DNA from 2 places in the Thermus caldilimi genome. Region 2 is predicted to be linked to the other one. Evidence: riboswitches for the same ligand, from Rfam matches in the RefSeq annotation. Region 2 holds a riboswitch; the other holds the start of a gene.
What was found. A riboswitch is a leader RNA that binds a small molecule or an ion and turns the genes downstream of it on or off. The one in region 2 is predicted to bind thiamine pyrophosphate.
Positions count from the first base shown of each region.

Region 1: it holds a riboswitch for thiamine pyrophosphate, as region 2 does, so the genes downstream of both, thiE (thiamine phosphate synthase) here and EBI04_RS11740 (thiamine ABC transporter substrate-binding protein) in region 2, are expected to answer to the same signal.

Region 1 is NZ_CP038452.1:496,803-500,188, reverse strand. Features, by position in the region: gene EBI04_RS02475 (NAD(P)/FAD-dependent oxidoreductase) at 1-390, opposite strand, end outside; gene EBI04_RS02470 (thiazole synthase) at 387-1,172, opposite strand; gene thiS (sulfur carrier protein ThiS) at 1,173-1,367, opposite strand; gene thiE (thiamine phosphate synthase) at 1,354-1,974, opposite strand; TPP riboswitch at 2,069-2,178, opposite strand; partial or broken gene EBI04_RS02455 (nitrite/sulfite reductase) at 2,304-3,386, shown strand, end outside.
Region 2 is NZ_CP038452.1:2,214,545-2,217,930, reverse strand. Features, by position in the region: gene EBI04_RS11745 (ABC transporter permease) at 1-769, opposite strand, end outside; gene EBI04_RS11740 (thiamine ABC transporter substrate-binding protein) at 822-1,856, opposite strand; TPP riboswitch at 1,878-1,972, opposite strand; gene EBI04_RS11735 (alpha/beta fold hydrolase) at 2,011-2,859, opposite strand; gene EBI04_RS11730 (hypothetical protein) at 2,829-3,068, opposite strand; gene EBI04_RS11725 (fuculose-1-phosphate aldolase) at 3,065-3,386, opposite strand, start outside.

The DNA.
Region 1 (3,386 bases), 730 kb from region 2:
CTTGGGATGGACATACCCCCCAGGGAAGGTATGCGCTCCCCTTCCACCGCGAACCGGGTAGGACAAGGACTCCTGGGCCTCCCAGGCCTCCTTTTCCACCTGGGACAGGGCCACCACCTGGGTGCCGCCAAACCCCGCCTCCACCTTCCATCCCTTGGCGGCAAGCTCCTCGAGGAGGCCTGGATAGTACTCCAGGCCGAAAAGGGCCGCCTCCAGAACCTCCCCGGAAAGCCCCTCGGGATAAGGAGCCAGCATCCCCGCACTGGCCAGGGTAGCCGCTCCCTCCTTACCGGCATCTAGGAGGAGGACGGAAAGCCCCCGCTTCCTGAGCTCGTAGGCGGCGAGGGTTCCGATAATCCCCGCCCCCACCACCGCCACCTCCACCCTCACGGCTTAGGACCTCCCAAAGGGATGCCCTCCCTGGGGCTCGAGGGGCTCGCCACCTCCCGGGGTCGCATGGGGCCGGCCAAAAAGGCCCTCCTCCCCGCCTCCACAGCCAAACGAAAGGCCTCAGCCATGGCCACGGGATCTTGGGCCTCGGCAATGGCGGTGTTCACCAGCACAGCGTCCAAACCCATCTCCATCACCTCCGCTGCATGGGAAGGAAGGCCAAGCCCTGCGTCCACCACCACCGGGGGCAGTGAGGCCTTCTCCCGGGCGAAGAGCTCCAAAAGGGCCCGGGTCCTCACCCCCCAGCCGGAGCCGATGGGGGCCGCCAGGGGCATCACCGTAGCCGTGCCCTGCTCCGAAAGCTTCTTGGCCAGGACGAGGTCAGGACCGATGTAGGGCAGGACCAGGAAGCCCTCGTCGATGAGCATCCTCGCCGCCCTCAGGGTCTCCACGGGATCGGGGAGGAGATAGGTGGGGTCAGGGATCACCTCCAGCTTCACCCACCTCTCCCCGGTGAGAACCCGGCCCAGCCGGGCTATCCTCAACGCTTCCTCCGCCGTCCTGGCACCTGCCGTGTTGGGCAGGAGGCGCACGCCCCCTAAGGCCTCGAGGAGACCCACGTGCCCGGGCATCCTGGCCTCCACCCGGCGGATGGCCACGGTGACCACCTCGGCCCCCGCAGCCTTTATGGCCTCTCGCATCACCCCGAAGTCCCGGAACTTGCCCGAGCCCAGGATAAGACGGCTTTTAAGCTCTATGTTCCCGACCTTCCAGGTGTCCATCTAGCCTCCTTGCATGAGGGTGACCACCTCCACCACATCCCCCTCCTTCAGGACGTGATGAGGAAGCTCCCGCCCCAGGTAGGCCTCCTCGTTGAGGAGGACCGCCACCCGGGAAAGATCCACGTCCAGCTCCTCCAGAACCTCCCTTAGCGTCTTGCCCTCGAGGGGCTTAGCCTCCCCGTTAAGCCACACCATAAAGCCGCTCCCTGAATGCCCGGGCCGCCCGCTCGGGGTTCTCAGCGTCCAGGATGGCGCGGACCACCACAACTCGGCGCGCCCCAGCCTCCAAAACCTCCCCCAGGTTCTCCAGGGTGATTCCGCCGATGGCGTACCAGGGCCCCTCCCCCAGGTTCTCCCGGGCCCAGCGCACATAGCCCAGGCCCGCGGCCTGCCTCCCCGGCTTGGTGGGGGTTTCCCACACAGGGCCTATGGAGAGGTAGTCCACTCCTTCCTCGAGGGCTCTTAGGGCCTGTTCGGGAGCGTGGGTAGAGCGGCCCACCATCCCCTGAAAGAAGCGCCGGGCCTCCGCGGGCGTCAGGTCCCTCTGGCCAAGGTGCACCCCATCCGCTCCCAGAAGGGCCGCCAGGTCCGGCCGGTCGTTGAGGAAGAAGGGCACCCCATACCGTCGAGCCAGGGCCAGCATCCTCTCCCCCAGGTCCAGGATGGGCCTCGCCTCCCAGTCCTTAGCCCGAAGCTGCAACACCTCCACCCCACCCGCCAGGGCCCGTTCCGTCCGATCCAGCACCTCCTCCATGGACCAACCGGGCCTCGGGGTCACCACCAGGTAGAGCCTTCCCAGCAAGCTTTCACCTCCCCAGCGCATGTGCCCTACGGGTAAAGCCTCAAGCGGGTATCCAGGGCCCACGCGGCCTGGGGAGAGGTCGGTTTGTAAGGGGATTCTTCCGCATAGGCTTCCCTCCGCCGGCATTACCCGGATCAGGTTCTAAGGGTTGCTGGGAGAAACCCAGCTCTCAGCCCCTCCATTGGGGCACCCCTAGCCTGTCCCCTCCACTATAGCATGCGGGGCTCTCGAAAACCCGACCTGGGGAACAGAGCCTATACCCTTGATTTTCATACACTCAATGGTATATTATGCCGGGCAATCCCCCGGGAGGGGGGAAAGGAGGCAGGATGGCAGGACTCAGCGCGGAGGCCGAAGCCGAAATCCAGTATCTGGAGGCCATGATTGCCCGCCTCGAGGCGGGGGAGGAGGACCCCGAGGACTTCCGGGTCTACCGCCTGAAAAACGGCATCTACAGCATTCGGGGAAGGCCAGAGCACCACATGGTGCGCATCAAACTCCCCGTGGGCCGGGTAAGCCCGGAGGCCCTAAGGGTTCTGGCAGAGGTGGCGGAGCGGTATGCAGAAAACCGTCTGGCCCACGTAACTACCCGGCAGGCGGTGCAGCTTCACCACGTGCACCGAAGGGACGTACCCCACGTCCTCCGGGCTGTAAACGGAGTTGGCCTCACTACCCGCGAGGCCTGCGGCCACTCCATCCGAGCCATCACCTGCTGCCCGTACGCCGGAGTTTCCCCTGAGGAGCCCTTTGACGTGACTCCCTACGCCGAGGCCGCCTACCGCTACTTCCTCCGTCACCCCGTGGGGCAGAACCTGCCCCGCAAATTCAAGATTGCCTTCGAGGGGTGCGCCACAGACCATGCCCGTACCCCCATTCACGACATCGGGGTGGTGGCCGCGGTGGAGGGGGGCAAAAGGGGCTTCCGCCTTTATGTGGGCGGGGGCTTGGGAGCGGCTCCCATGAGCGCGGAACTTTTGGAACCCTTCACCCCAGAGGAGGACCTCCTCCCCACCATGCTGGCCATCATCCGTCTCTTTGACCGCCACGGTAACCGCAAGGTCCTAACCCAAGCCCGGCTCAAGTTTCTGGTAAAGAAGTGGGGAATTTCCGCCTTCCGCGAGGCGGTAAGGGAGGAAAGGCGGATCGTGAAGCTCACCGCAAGCGGTGAGGACCTAAAGGCCTGGCAACCTCCGCAGGACCTCCCACCCCCAAGCCTTCCCTCCCCTCCCAGGAAGCCCTTCTCCTTCGCTCCCGGGTTTGATGCCTGGCGCCGCACCAACCTCTTTCGTCAAAAGCAAGAGGGCTACTACACCGTGGCCGTGCGCCTTCCCCTTGGGGATATCACCCCGGAAGGGCTCAGGGCGCTGGCGGATATCGCCGAAACCTACGCTGGAGAAATAAGGAGTGCCATC
Region 2 (3,386 bases):
CCCAAGGGGGAGGGGGAAGAAGCCCTCCGGGGGGCAGGGGATAGGGCCGGAGGCGCAGGTAGAGGGCCACGGCTAGGCCCAGGGTGAGGATCTCCAGGAGCATGAGGGCGCTGGCCTCGGGAAAGGCCAGGCGGTAGGCCAAGAGGGTGTAGACCTCCACCTCGAGGGTGGCGTACCTGGGCCCTCCCAGAAGGAGAGGGACCCCGAAGGCGGAAAAGGCGTAGATGAACACCAAAAGCCCCGCGGAAGCCAAGGCGGGGAGGAGGAGGGGAAGCCCTACCCTTAGAAAAGCCCTGGGACTCGAGGCCCCCAGGACCCGGGCCGCCTGCAAGGGGCCTTCCAGGTTCAAGGCCACGGGCAGGAGGATCCTGAGGGCAAGGCCCAGGTTGTAAAAGATGGCCGCCAGAAAAAGGAGGGCTTGGGTACCGTAAAGGTCCACCCCCAAGACCCCCTTCGGCCCCAAAAGGGCCAGAAATCCCAGGGCCACCACCGGGGTGGGGAGGACAAAAGGCAAGGTGGAAAGAGCCAGGAAACCCCCCCTAAAGGGAAAGCGGCGGCGGAAGAGAAAGGCCAGGGGCAGGGCCAGGGACAAGGTGAAGAGGGCGGAGAGAAACCCGTACTCCAGGCTCCAGAGGTAGCGCTCCCAGTAGTAGGGGTTCGCCAGGGCCCGGGCAAACCCCTCCCCTACTCCCAGGGCCAGGATGCGGAGAAGGGGGTAGAAGAGGGCCAGGCCCAGGAAGAGGAGGACGAAAAAGCCTCCGTAGGCCATCCCCCTAAGCCTAACCCCCAAGGCCCAGGGCCTTCCCAGCCTGAGGGAGGCGCTACCGCCTGCCCTGGCGCACCGCCTCGGGGCTTTGCCCCTGAAGGACCACCTTGGTCCACTCCTCGATCCAGCGCTCCCGGTTCTGGGCCATGACCTTGGGGTCCAGGCGCACGCTGCCCAAGGGTTCCGGGGCGAAGCGGAACACCGGGGGCAAAGCGGCGTCCCGGCGGGCCGGGTACATCCACATCTCCGTGGGGATGTTCTCCTGCACGGGCTTGGAGAGGAGCCAGTCCACCACCCTCTTGGCCCCTTCCAGGTTCTTGGTCCCCTTCAGGATGCCCACGAACTCCACCTGGAAGAAGGCGAGTTCCGGAAAGAGGTTCCCCGTGGGGGGCTCTTGGTACTTGCCCTCGGAGTAGTAGACCTCGGCGGCAGGGCTGGTGGTGTAGGAAACCACCAGGGGCCTATCCCCCTTGTAAAGGGTGAAGTGGGTGTAGTAAGCCTCGCTCCAGCCCTTGGCCACCCGCACGCCCCCGTCCCGGAGCCTGGCCCAGAAGTCCAGGTAGCCATCCTCGCCGAAGCGGGCCACCGTGGCCATGAGGAAGGCCAGGCCTGGGGAGCTGGTGGCAGGGTTTTGCACCACCAGGAGCCGGGCGTACTCGGGACGGGCCAGGTCCGCGGGGGCCTTGGGCAGGGGACGGTCCTTGAAGTAGGCCCGATCGTAGTTGAGGCTCACCCAACCGTAGTCCACGGGAAGGGCGCGAAAGGTGGGGTCCAGGAGCAAGGTGGCCTTCAGATTCTGGATCGCGGGGCTCCGGTAGGGCAAAAGGATGTCCGCCTCCAGGGCCCGGGACAAGAAGGTGTTGTCGAAGCCGTAGATCACGTCGGCGATGGGGGCTCCCTTGGTGAGGATGGCCCGGTTCAGGGTCTCCCCGGCATCCCCTCCTTTGAGGAAGCGGAGCTTCAGGCCGGTTTCCCGCTCAAACCGGGCGATGAGCCCCTTATCCAGGGAAAAGCTTGCGTGGGTGAGGACGGTGATCTCCTGGGCAAAGCCGAAGGCCAAAAGGACCAGCAGGGCAAAGATCCTTAACATAAAACCCCTCCTTGTCACCGGGAGGGGCCTTGGTCACCTTCCCTACGCCGGCATTACCCGGATCAGGTTCCAAGGGTATCTCTCAGCCCCACAAAAGGGCACCCCCGGTGACGCCCTGAGTTTACCACCCTTCCTGGCCCTGGAAGGGCATCCCTCACACCTTCCAGGGAGCCAGCAGGCCCTCGAGGACTTCCCGGAAGGCCTCGCCAAAAGCCTCCGGCTGATCGATCCAGGGGTAGTGCCCGGCCCCGGGTATCACCCGGATGGGAGCTTTGAGGCGCTCCGCCACCTCCTCGGCATAGGGATAGCTGGTGCCGTCCTTCTCCCCCACCACCAGGGCCACCGGTTTGCGGCTTGGGGAAAGGTAGGGGGTGTAGTCCAGCCGCCAGAGGCCGTTTTTCCAAAAGGCCAAGGCCGGAGTATCCGGCCCCAGGATGCCCGAGCCCTCCGCCACCCACTCGTACTCCAGGCGGCCATGGGGGGTGGGGAACATGAGGCGGTCAAAGAGGACCTTGGGTTCGGCCTTCTCTAGGGCAACCTTAAGGTTTTGCTCCGGATCGGGAAGAGACTCGAGCCCCGCAGCCTCCGCAAGCCTTGCGGAAAGCCAGGGGAAGCTCACCCAGGGGGAAAGGAGCACCGCCCCCAGGACCCCCGGGTAGCGGCGGAGGAGCTCCAGGGCCACCAGGGCCCCGAAGCCGTGGGCCAGAAGATGAAACTGCTCCAGCCCCAGGGCCTCGGCCAGGGCCACAGTATCCTCCACCAAAGCATCTATGGTGAAAAGCCTGGGGTCCTGGGGAAGCTCCAGGCTCCGGCCGGAACCCCGCTGGTCGAAGTAGATGACCCTGAACCCTTCCAGGTAGTCCTGAAGCCCTTCCCTGAGGGCGTAGGCGTTCCCCCCAGGCCCCCCGTGGAGGACCAGGAGGGCCGGGGCCTGTTCGTCCCCCACGTCCTCCACGTAAAGCTCCGCCTCCCCTACGGGGATGTAGCCGATTTCTTCCCGCATCCCCTATAGACTACCCCATCCTCCAGGGTAAAGGCCCAAACCTTAACCCCGGGCAGGGCCCTGGCCTTGGCCAAGGCCTCGTCGCTGGCGCCGAACACCTCCAAAAGCCACACCCCTTCCCCCGCAAGAAGCCAGTAGGGATGGGGAAGCTCCCGGGCCAAGTCCAAAAGGGCCTCCTTTGCCTTACCCTCCACAAAGACCACCCTCATCCCTTCCCCCAAAGGCGGTGATAGAAGAGGATCTCCGCGCTTTCCTCCAAGGTGGTGAGGAGGCTATAGGCCTCCAGAAGGGCTTCCTCCGGCTTCTCCTTAAGCCCTATGGCGAAGGCCCCGTGGCCCCGGAGGAGGCAGGCCCGGTGCTCCTTAAGGCCCTCTGCCACGGCCAGGGCGGCCTCAAGGGTGGCGCTCACGGTTTGGGGAGCAAGCACCGGCACTGCTTTCAGGTAGTACTGGCCCTCGAGGTCCAGGGGAACAATCCGGTCCAAATGCAAGGAGAGAGCCACCGCCACCCGGGGATGGGCGTGGACG